DNA from 2 places in the Peribacillus sp. B65 genome. Region 1 is predicted to be linked to the other one. Evidence: riboswitches for the same ligand, from Rfam matches in the RefSeq annotation. Region 1 holds a riboswitch; the other holds the start of a gene.
What was found. A riboswitch is a leader RNA that binds a small molecule or an ion and turns the genes downstream of it on or off. The one in region 1 is predicted to bind glycine.
Positions count from the first base shown of each region.

Region 2: it holds a riboswitch for glycine, as region 1 does, so the genes downstream of both, gcvT (glycine cleavage system aminomethyltransferase GcvT) here and ACSR9O_RS07630 (amino acid permease) in region 1, are expected to answer to the same signal.

Region 1 is NZ_CP195840.1:1,553,049-1,558,689, forward strand. Features, by position in the region: gene ACSR9O_RS07610 (TetR/AcrR family transcriptional regulator) at 203-796, shown strand; gene ACSR9O_RS07615 (antibiotic biosynthesis monooxygenase family protein) at 907-1,230, shown strand; gene ACSR9O_RS07620 (NADPH-dependent FMN reductase) at 1,300-1,842, shown strand; gene ACSR9O_RS07625 (hypothetical protein) at 3,055-3,300, shown strand; glycine riboswitch at 3,579-3,678, shown strand; glycine riboswitch at 3,682-3,738, shown strand; gene ACSR9O_RS07630 (amino acid permease) at 4,041-5,420, shown strand.
Region 2 is NZ_CP195840.1:1,789,079-1,794,719, reverse strand. Features, by position in the region: gene gcvPB (aminomethyl-transferring glycine dehydrogenase subunit GcvPB) at 1-718, opposite strand, end outside; gene gcvPA (aminomethyl-transferring glycine dehydrogenase subunit GcvPA) at 711-2,057, opposite strand; gene gcvT (glycine cleavage system aminomethyltransferase GcvT) at 2,075-3,181, opposite strand; glycine riboswitch at 3,320-3,403, opposite strand; glycine riboswitch at 3,407-3,494, opposite strand; gene ACSR9O_RS08815 (DEAD/DEAH box helicase) at 3,871-5,559, shown strand; gene ACSR9O_RS08810 (YqhG family protein) at 5,537-5,641, shown strand, end outside.

The DNA.
Region 1 (5,641 bases):
AGCAAAATGGTCCGTCTATTATTAGTTTTCCTGAATGGGCTTGGTGTTAATTCCCCAATAAGTTTCTATCATTTGGATTGGCCTACCGTCTTAAAAAGAATATGTATTGCTGGAAATATTTCCTTGACAATTTTAAAACAGCTGAATAGAATAAAACATAAAGTCAGTAAGTACTGACAGTCTATTCAGGGGAAGTGAGAGCATGAGCAGCAGTAATAAGCTAAGTACCGATGATAAGCTGCTGTTGGCGGCAATCGATCTAATCGCAGAGAAGGGATACAATGCTGTTACTACTCAGGAAATTGCTGGTGCCGCAGGTTTGAGTGAAAAAACACTGTTTCGTCGGTTTGGAAGCAAGCTAAATCTTCTAGAAACAGCATTTGATCGATATCATTATGCCGAAGAGATGACAATACTTTTTAATGAAGAGCAAATCGTGTGGGACTTACATTCAGACTTACAACTGATCAGTCGAACATATCATGAAATCATGAATCGTAACCGTAAAATGATTATGATAAGTATCAAGGAGGAAGGCAATTTACCTGGGTTTCGAGAAAAAACACAAAAGCACCCTCGACAGTTACTGAAAATTTTAACAAACTATTTTAACACGATGTATGAGAAAGGAAAGCTTATTCACACTGAACCAGAGCTTCAGGCACTGTCGTTCATGATGATGAATTTTGGAGCCTTTATGAACAACCTGGATGCCGATGAAAACTATCCAACCGTATCCCTGGAGGCATTTATAACTGAGAGTGTGCAAATATTTACTAGGGCTTTAACTCCCTAGTTTTTTATTAAAAATAATGACAGTCAGCACTGACACCCTTTAATGATAAAAAGAGATGCCAATTATTAATGAATTGAAAAAAATATGTTAAATGACAGGAGATTATGAATATGAAATCAAGTAATACAATAGTATGGATTAATGTATTTACAGCTAAACCAGGCAAACTAGATGAATTGGTTGCTATCCAAGCTGAAGAACTACTCAATTTTAAGAAGGGATCACAAGGTGTTCCTGGTTGGATCAGCAGTCGTTGGCATCGTTCTGTAGAAAATAATAAGGCAATTATGGTAACTACCTTTGAGAGTATTGATTTTCATAAAAATTGGTTAGAAAAAAGTGAATTTAGAGAACATCTTAACAAAATAAACCATCTCATTGAAGAAACAGAAGGTGGGTACTACACGTTAGTGGAAGAGATAGAAAATATGTAATCAAACAAATTATGAGGTTTTTATTCTTAACCAATTTATTTGCCAGTCATTAACGAGGAGGAGAAAACATTGGGAAAATTAAATATCGGAATTATCTTAGGAAGCACACGTATAGGACGCGTAAGTCCACAAGTAGGAAGTTGGGTAAAAGAAATAGCTGATGAACGAAAAGACGCAAATTATGAAATCGTCGATATCGTAGATTTTAACTTGCCATTTGTTGGAGAAGGCACTGGTAAAGAACCAGGATTATTAGCTTGGTCAGAAAAACTTTCTGGCTTGGATGGTTTTGTGTTTATCGTACAAGAATACAATCACAGTATTACAGGGGCCCTAAAAAACGCACTTGATTCCGCACGTGATGAATGGAACAACAAAGCTGCGGGCATCGTGAGCTATGGTTCAACTGGCGGAGCCCGTGCAGCTGAACATTTGCGTGGCATCTTAGGGGAATTACTAGTTGCGGACGTTCGGGTAAATCCAACATTATCGCTATTTACAGACTTTGAAAACTTCAAGACGTTTAAACCAGCTGATTTACACCTTGGGAATGTAAATGCAATGTTAGATCAAACGATTGCATGGAGCGGTGCCTTAAAAAAATTAAGATAAGCTTGATAGTTTACTAACCGCCTTTAAAGTAGCTTTCCTTGCCATGCCACTATACTCTTACATGGATTATGCACAGTTAAAAAGCAAAACGGCCTTCTAAAATTCAGCCTAGTTTAAAAGATTTAGTATAGCGGAATATTTAATATGTTTATTGAAAATGGTGACAAACCATTGGTTAGTTCTATAAGACCTATTGTAGAGTTGACACAAACTGTGCGATTATATGGGCACATAAAACGCCCGAAGGGGCAAAAAGTAAATGTTTCTTTAATTTTCTTTCGCATCTTTCTATTACTTTGCGAATAAAAAGTCCTTAACGAGTCTTTTTAAAGAAATGTACGGAGCTACACCATGCTTAGAATATATTGATTCGTTAAAAAGTATTATATAGAAGAAACAGAAACATTGATCAATTCACCAGAAATTTTAAGCTATATTGGAAACCGTACTAACCAAACATGATCAATCGTAGAAACGGATACAGCAATGTTGAAACAAATGAAGTTATTGCTACAAGTTCACCTTACTTTAAATCAGATGTGTCTTGAATGTACATTTTTTTTTACCAGAATTGAATATCAATAAATGACCGCGAATGAAGAAAATTATTTTTCAAAAGCTTTATGGTTTTATGAAGCATTGTTTACAGGTATACAGCGCATCTATTTAAGTACTTGGGACTTTCTCTTTATATGCCTTATAATACATCTGTTAAACCAAAGGAATTAGAACGAGTATATTTAAATTGTATGATTTACTAAAAAAATTGTTTAAGACATTCTTTATTCCTATTTAACGATTAATGGAATTCATTTTTTATATTAGAAAAGTGATTATATAATAAAGTCATTGTTGCTATGAGCTCCAATGACTTTTTCTATTTTAAAGCAAAACTTCTTTCGAATGGTATATTTACTTGCTAAGTTGAGTATTCACCTCCCTTTTTTGATGTGAATATTTGTTAGTGAAATATCTTACTATCTATAAAAGAAATATACAAAAATAATAAGTATATATAGATTTGATCATACTTTATGAATATGTTTTAAAAGAAGCTGGTAAAATGAATCGGGAATGGTTTCGTTAACACGTCAAGCATTGTGAAAATGGATACGTGATGATAAATATAAACCCTATTGACCCAGATTATGTTATTCTATTTTTGTTTACATCAGTCCGTCAGAAAAACTGTAAAGGGGGTATAAGGTTAAAATGGTTAAGGAAAAGAAACTCAAGCTAAAGAAGCCAAAGAAGTGGTGGGGATGGGTTCTAGCATTTGTCATCATAGCTAATACAGTTGGTGGTGGGGACAAAGAGGAAGTTGCTAAAGAAGAGCAGGCTTCTGAAAATACTGTTGAACTTAGGGAGGAAGCTCCTAGACAATCTTTACTGCTGCAAGGAATTTCGCGAGTCTCGAATTTTCTCTTTTTCCATACATCAATTATGTTAAAACTATAGATATTATTTCCTCTCCCGGCTTTGAATTTTGCCGTATTGTCAATCGAAAAATGCCGATATTTTTGCATATACATAAGCGAGTTTGGGATTTCTAACAACATAGAAAAGCTGCTAATAAGCTTGATTTTTCATAGCTAATAACTTCTAAAATATCCTGATCATAAAGTTCAAATTTGTCCATTTTTAGATTTCAGAAAATAGAGTTTTTTCAGATAATCATTGAAATATCCATTAAAAACCGATAATATACAACTATTAAAACAACTTTATATCAGCGGATGATGATTGTGGGAGAGTCTAAACAATGTTTAGCACCGAAGGAGCAAATCCTATAAAAGCAGGAACTAATCTCTCAGGTAAAAGGACTACAATTGGACGCGTCTCTGAAGAGAGCCATAGGCCACCGAAGGAGTTAAACTCTCAGGTAAAAGGACAGAGGAAGGTAGGAAAATACCTATCTTTCCTCTGCCCTTTTTTGTACTTGGGAAGATAAAAAGAGAGGAGTGTTAATTGAGATCTGTAGATAAATGATCTATCCTTTGATTTGTACAATTAATGCTATATTTTCAAAAATGGTTGGTAGCTTTAGTTTAAAAATCTATATCCAGTACCCATCAAAGAAAACGCTTACAGCGGTGAGACAGTCTCCAGTACGCTATTAATTCACACTCATTGAAAGGCTGACCCTTTAAAAGGGGAAAATTCCAAGTAGCCTAAAAAAGTAGAAGGTGGGAAATCTTATGCAGGAACAAAAGTTGGATAGAGGGCTAAAAAACAGGCACGTACAACTCATAGCTATTGGAGGGGCAATCGGAACGGGATTATTTCTTGGGGCAGGAAAATCTATTCATTTAGCCGGGCCATCAATTCTATTTGCTTACATGATTACAGGCATCATTTGCTTCTTAATCATGCGCGCACTTGGAGAACTGCTCTTATCTAATTTGAACTATCATTCCTTTGTTGACTTTGTAAGAGACTATTTAGGTAATATGGCTGCATTTGTAACCGGCTGGACCTACTGGTTTTGCTGGATTTCAATCGCAATGGCCGACTTAACGGCAGTTGGTCTTTATACTCAGTATTGGTTTCCTTCCGTACCGCAATGGATGCCAGGATTAATTGCACTAGTCATTCTGCTATTTATGAATCTTGCAACCGTAAAACTTTTTGGCGAAATGGAATTCTGGTTCGCATTAATTAAGGTCATCGCTATCCTAGCACTAATTGTTATCGGTATTTTCATGATTATTAAAGGCTTTTCCACTGATTCAGGCGCAGCAAGTTTCACGAATCTATGGAGACACGAAGGGATGTTCCCAAATGGAATAAATGGTTTTGTCCTCTCATTCCAGATGGTAGTGTTTGCGTTTGTGGGCATTGAACTTGTAGGACTTACAGCAGGTGAAACAGAAAATCCAGAAAAAGTTATCCCCAAAGCGATCAATAATATTCCTATTCGGATTATAATTTTCTACATTGGCGCACTTATTGTCATTATGAGTGTTTATCCGTGGAACGCAATCATCCCAACGGAAAGCCCATTCGTCCAAGTATTTGTGGCTGTAGGTATCGCTGGTGCAGCTGGTATCGTTAATTTTGTCGTCCTAACATCGGCTGCTTCGGCATGTAACAGCGCAATCTTCAGTACAAGCCGGATGGTATATTCACTTGCCAAAGATAAAAATGCACCTGTACCGTTTGCAAAACTTAATGACCGAAAAGTACCTTCCAATGCATTGTTCTTTTCAACTGTTGTCATTTTAATTTCCGTTGTTTTGAACTATTTAATGCCTGAAGGTGTATTTACCTTGATTACAAGTATTTCTACAGTATGTTTCATCTTTATTTGGGGAATTACAGTCATCAGTCATTTGAAATACCGTAAAACAAGGCCAGATCTAGTGAAAAAGAGCAAATTTAAATTACCACTTTATCCAATTTCCAATTACTTGATCCTTGCTTTCCTAGCGTTCGTCCTTGTGGTTCTTGCACTTGCGGACGACACTCGTGTTGCCTTATTCGTTACACCTGTATGGTTCATTATGCTGATTGCGATTTATAAGATGGGCAAAACGAAGGTGGATCAGGCGAATCAGAGAGAGATAGCGGGGAATTAAGAGTCAAGAAATCCTTTGATTCTATTTGCGGTGTTTGTCCAGATAGTTGCCGCTCCATATTTTCCAACTCGGTGAGTAAAAAATCTGTCCGTTTTAAAAAAACAAAGATATCTGGTTGATCTTATGATAATTCGAAATAAATATTTTAGAATAGTATTGTTAGCGCTTTCAAAAATGCTTGACATAATTATGCTCAACAACTATTCTAAATGTACTAAATT
Region 2 (5,641 bases), 240 kb from region 1:
CTGCATCATGGACAAGTTGTGCCATTTCCAAGATGTTTTCTTCAAATAATCCCAATGTATTGGGGTTCGTCAGCATCAAGGCCGCCGTATCAGGTCCGACAACACGCTTTAAATCTTCAAGGTCGACTAATCCATTTTCATCGGATTTCACTGTAATCGTTTCAAGTCCGGCAACAGTGGCAGAGGCAGGATTCGTACCGTGTGCAGAATCAGGTACAATCACTTTCGTCCGTTCTGTATCGCCATTCGCTTCGTGAAAAGCGCGAATCATCATCAACCCTGTCCACTCACCATGTGCACCTGCTGCAGGCTGTAATGTCACTTGGTCCATCCCGGTGATTTCAGTTAAGTGTTCCTGCAAATCAAATAAGAGTCCCAATGCTCCCTGAACGGTAGCCGGATCTTGATATGGATGGATATGGGCAAAGCCGTTGAAACGTGCCACGTTTTCATTTATTTTCGGATTATATTTCATCGTGCATGAACCCAGCGGATAAAAACCCGAATCCACCCCATGATTCCGTTTGGAGAGTGCTGTATAGTGACGCATGATATCCAGTTCGGACACCTCAGGCAGTTCTGCCTCTTCTTCACGGATGTAGTCGGCAGGAAGAATTTCTTCGAGCGGAATAGTTGCAACATCCATTTCTGGCAGACTGTACCCGATTCGACCGGAAGTACTGATTTCAAAAATGAGTGATTGATCTTGATTATTCATGTTGATCCCCCAATTCCTGCGCAAGTGCATCAATTTCTTCTTTTGTTCTAAGTTCAGTTACCGCAACCAGCATATGGTCTTTCAGCTCAGGATAAACCGTCCCTAAATCAAAGCCGCCGATCATCCCTTTTTCAAAAAGGCTTTTATTGATTTCTGAAAACGAAGCAGGCAGTTTAATGATAAATTCATTGAACGAAGGACCGTCGAATATCACTTCCACCCCTACTGCCATAATTGCTTTTTTCGCATAATGTGCTTTTTGAATATTTTGCACGGCCATTTCCTTGACACCCTTTTTCCCAAGGGCGGTCATTGCAACAGAAGCTGCCAACGCATTCAAAGCTTGATTGGAACAAATGTTGGATGTGGCTTTGTCACGGCGAATGTGCTGTTCACGAGCTTGTAGCGTTAGTACAAATCCCCTTTTACCATTTTCATCCACGGTTTGACCGACGAGTCGGCCTGGAACTTTCCGAACAAGTTTATTAGTAACCGCAAAATATCCACAATGAGGTCCACCGAATGCCGCTGGAATGCCGAATGGCTGAGCATCCCCCGTTACGATATCTGCACCGAGTGCACCAGGGGATGTCAAAGCTCCCAATGCAAGCGGATTACTGGAAACGATAAACATGGATTTGACGCCATGAATGATTTCTTCCATTTCCTTCAATGGCTCGATCCGGCCAAAAAAGTTCGGATATTGCACGATCACTCCTGCAATGTCCTCATTCGCCAATTCCTTTAAAGCAGCTAAGTCCGTCACACCGTCTTTATAAGGAATTTCGATCACTTCCACGCGTTGCCCTTTCGCATATGTCTTCACGACTTCTCTTGATTCAGGATGAACGGTTCCTGAAATGAGAATCTTCTTGCGGCGTGTCTGTCCTGAAGCAAGCATGGCTGCTTCAGCCAGCGCTGTCCCGCCGTCATACATGGAGGAGTTAGCCACATCCATGCCCGTCAATTCACATATCATCGTTTGATATTCAAAGATTGCTTGAAGCTCTCCCTGTGAAATTTCAGGCTGATAGGGTGTATAAGCCGTGTAAAATTCAGAACGGGATAGAACATGATCGACGATGACCGGTGCATAATGGTCATAGACACCCGCACCAAGGAAGGAGGCATAGTTTTTAAGATCCGCATTCTTGGCAGCAAGCCTTGATAATTCTTTCATTAATGCTGGTTCCGATTTAGCAGGCTTGATATCGTATTCTCCTTGAAAACGAACGCTCTCAGGGATATCATTGAAAAGTTCTTCAGCAGTGGATACCCCTATCGCTTTCAGCATTTCTTGTTTATCTTGCTCTGTCATGGGTAAATAACGATGTTTCATCTAATGACCATTCCCCTCTATTTACGTGGTTTTTTATAAAAAGGTGTTTGTATTATAACGGCTTTCAAACGTTTGGAACGGATCTCCACTTCGACTTCCGCATCCAGCACTGAAAATTCCTTATCGATAAGTACCAAACCCACGTTTTTCTTCAACGTTGGTGATTGGGTACCGGTCGTGACCTCGCCAATGACTTTATCACCGCTGTAGACCTTATACCCATGACGTGGAATGCCACGGTCTATCATTTCAATTCCCACAAGCTTGCGAGGAGCTCCTTTCTCCTTTTGCTCAGCAAGAACGGCTTTCCCGAAAAAATCAACTTCCTTATCGACTTTTACTGCAAAACCAATCCCGGCTTCTATCGGGGTGATGTCTGCTGAAAGCTCCTGCCCATACAACGGCAGTTTCGCTTCAAAACGCAGGGTATCACGAGCACCTAAACCAATCGGCTGAACTCCCTCTTCGTTTCCGGCATCCATAATCGCCTTCCAAAGGGCTGGACCATTTTCACTGTCACTATATATCTCAAAGCCATCCTCACCAGTGTATCCAGTACGGGATACCATCGTGGAGATACCGTTAATCATGACATTTTCCTTGAACTTGAAAAATCCAATTTCACTTAAAGCAGTATTTCCCGATAGTTTTTGTAAAATCTTCTCTGCAGCTGGCCCTTGAAGTGCCAGCTGTGTATAGTCACTAGATACATTCTTGATTTGGACATCTTCCGATAAATGAGCTTGCAGCCAATTGAAATCTTTTTCTGTGTTCGCTGCATTGACCACGAGCAGATAGTCATCCTCAGACCTTTTATACACGATTAGATCATCAACCGTGCCTCCGTTTTCATAACACATGGCGGAATATTGGGCACCGCCCTGTTTCAGCTTTGATATATCATTAGTCAGCATCTTTTGTAAAAAGGAAAGGCTCCCAGGACCCTTAACATCGACTTCACCCATATGGGAAACATCGAATAACCCCGCTTTTGTACGTACGGCTTCATGTTCGTCCTTTATACCCGAAAATTGGACAGGAAGTTCCCAGCCGCCAAAATCAATCGTTTTACCTCCGTATTCACGATAAACCTCAAATAGTGGTGTTCTTTTTAAATCGGTCAAAAAATGACCCCCTTCAGATTTTTTTAAATTAATTGGCTTCATTATCAAAAGCTTCTTGTCATTACGCATCAGATATATCCTGATTCATGATGTGAAAAAAGCACAAAAAAGGACAGAGAAAGCCCGTTTGAGCTTTTTCTCTGTCCTGAAACCTGAAAGTTTACCTATGTAATAGGTTTTCCCCTTTGGTGGCCGTCCCAAAACGGGCGGCGCTCTCCAGAGTTGCGTCCAATAAGAGTTCTTTTGCCTGAGAGATTCACTGCTAAGTTTGCTCCTTCGGCGCTACATCCGTAGTCTCTCCCCTTATCTTCACCCGCATATAAATGGTCTACCAATGAAAGGAAGCGAATAAGCCACCAAACATCGGTAAAACCTCTGAGCATCGTGGAATGCATTCTCTGCCAATTCTCCTGAAACCTCAGAAACCGTTTGATTGGTCTCCTTCAGTAATCTTGGATAAATTAGAAGTCTATAGCCCATACTAAGAAAACGCGAACTGCAAAATCGATGTACAAAGATTCTTTGTAGCGTTGGGAAATTGGAATTTTCTAAATATACTTATATCCTACCCTAAGAAACTTATCTCTGCAATATCTTTTGAAGAGAAATATTTTTCTTACTTCACATATGAAATGTTCGGGTTTTGACCTTTTATTAAGGAAAATATGATTTAAGAGGGAGTTATTTCTATGAAAATCAATATATCCTTTAATTCTGAATGGAATGACGAGTTTCTGCAAAAGATGGAAAATGACGGTCCATGGGGAAACTGGGAGCTTTATAAGCTCGCGGTTCAAATGGAGGAAAATCTTATCATCCCTGATTTTGAAGGTTTACAGGCGCCCAAGCACCTTCCGCAGTTAACCCCGCTTCCCCATCAATTGGAAGCAGCCAAGCAAGTGGTGGAAAAGATGAATGGAAAGGCCATTTTAGCTGATGAGGTAGGGCTCGGAAAAACAATTGAAGCTGGATTGATCCTAAAAGAGTATATGATTAGGGGCCTTGTAAAAAAAGTTTTGATCCTTGTTCCGGCTTCCCTTGTCACACAATGGGCTTTTGAATTGAATACCAAGTTTCATATACCGGCAGTCGTTCAGAGAAAAAGCTATGTTTGGGACTCCTGTGATGTGGTCATTTCATCCATTGATACAGCGAAACGAGCTCCACATCGAGATATCATTTTCAAGCAGGAATACGACTTCATCATTATTGATGAAGCTCATAAACTTAAAAATAATAAGACGAAGAACTATGAATTCGTCCAAAATCTGAAAAAGAAATTTTGTTTACTCCTGACAGCCACTCCGATTCAAAATAAAGTCGAGGAAATTTTCCACCTCGTTTCGTTATTGAAACCAGGCCACTTGGGAAATGCCTCACTTTTTTCAGAAAAGTATAAAGGGAAAGGCCGGAACATTATTGAAGATGAACACCTAAAGGAACTTGTCAACACTGTCATGATTCGAAACCGGCGGGCCGATACTGGCATTGAATGGACAAAACGGCATGTGGAGACCATCACCATTGAATTTTCTCCAACGGAACAAGCATTGTACGATGCTGTTTCCAAATTCAAACCTATTTCGGATGGTTCTAAAGGAAGCGCCTTTTCGGCTCTCACTCTCCAAAGGGAAGCATGCAGCAGCAGAGAGGCGGTCTTTTATACATTAAAGAATATGAAAAATAAATATGATCAGCCTTCCCCTGACTTTTTGGCAAAGCTTGATGATTTATTTTCTAAAGTGAATGAAACGGTTCAGAACTCAAAGGCTGAAAAAGCTTTGGAACTGATCAAGAAAATTGATGATAAAGTCATTATCTTTACCGAATACCGGGCGACTCAGCTATATCTACAATGGTACCTACAGCAGAATGGAATTTCTTCAGTTCCTTTCCGAGGCGGTTTTAAGCGCGGAAAGAAAGACTGGATGCGAGAATTATTCCAAAAAAATATACAGGTATTGATTGCAACAGAAGCTGGCGGAGAAGGGATAAACCTTCAGTTTTGCCATCACTTGATTAATTTTGACCTGCCATGGAACCCGATGAGGCTCGAACAGAGAATCGGACGGATACACCGCCTTGGTCAGGAAGAAGATGTGATGATTTATAACTTTGCCACGAAAAATACAGTGGAAGAACATATTCTAAAGTTACTATATGAAAAAATAAATTTATTCGAGAAAGTAATCGGCGAATTGGATGATATTCTAACCAAACTGGATATTAACAACATTGAAGAATATTTGATTGATGTAGTCGGCGAATCCAAAACAGAGGGCGAAATGAAAATCAAGATGGATAATTTTTCATCGTTAATCCAATTCGCCCAATCAATGAAGGAAGGTGAGGTTCATGCAGCAACGGGAAATTCATGATTTTTTAATAACTTACTTTAAAGCCAATGATTGTGAAATACTGGATAATGCACCAACCCACCTTACAGTCCAATTGACGATT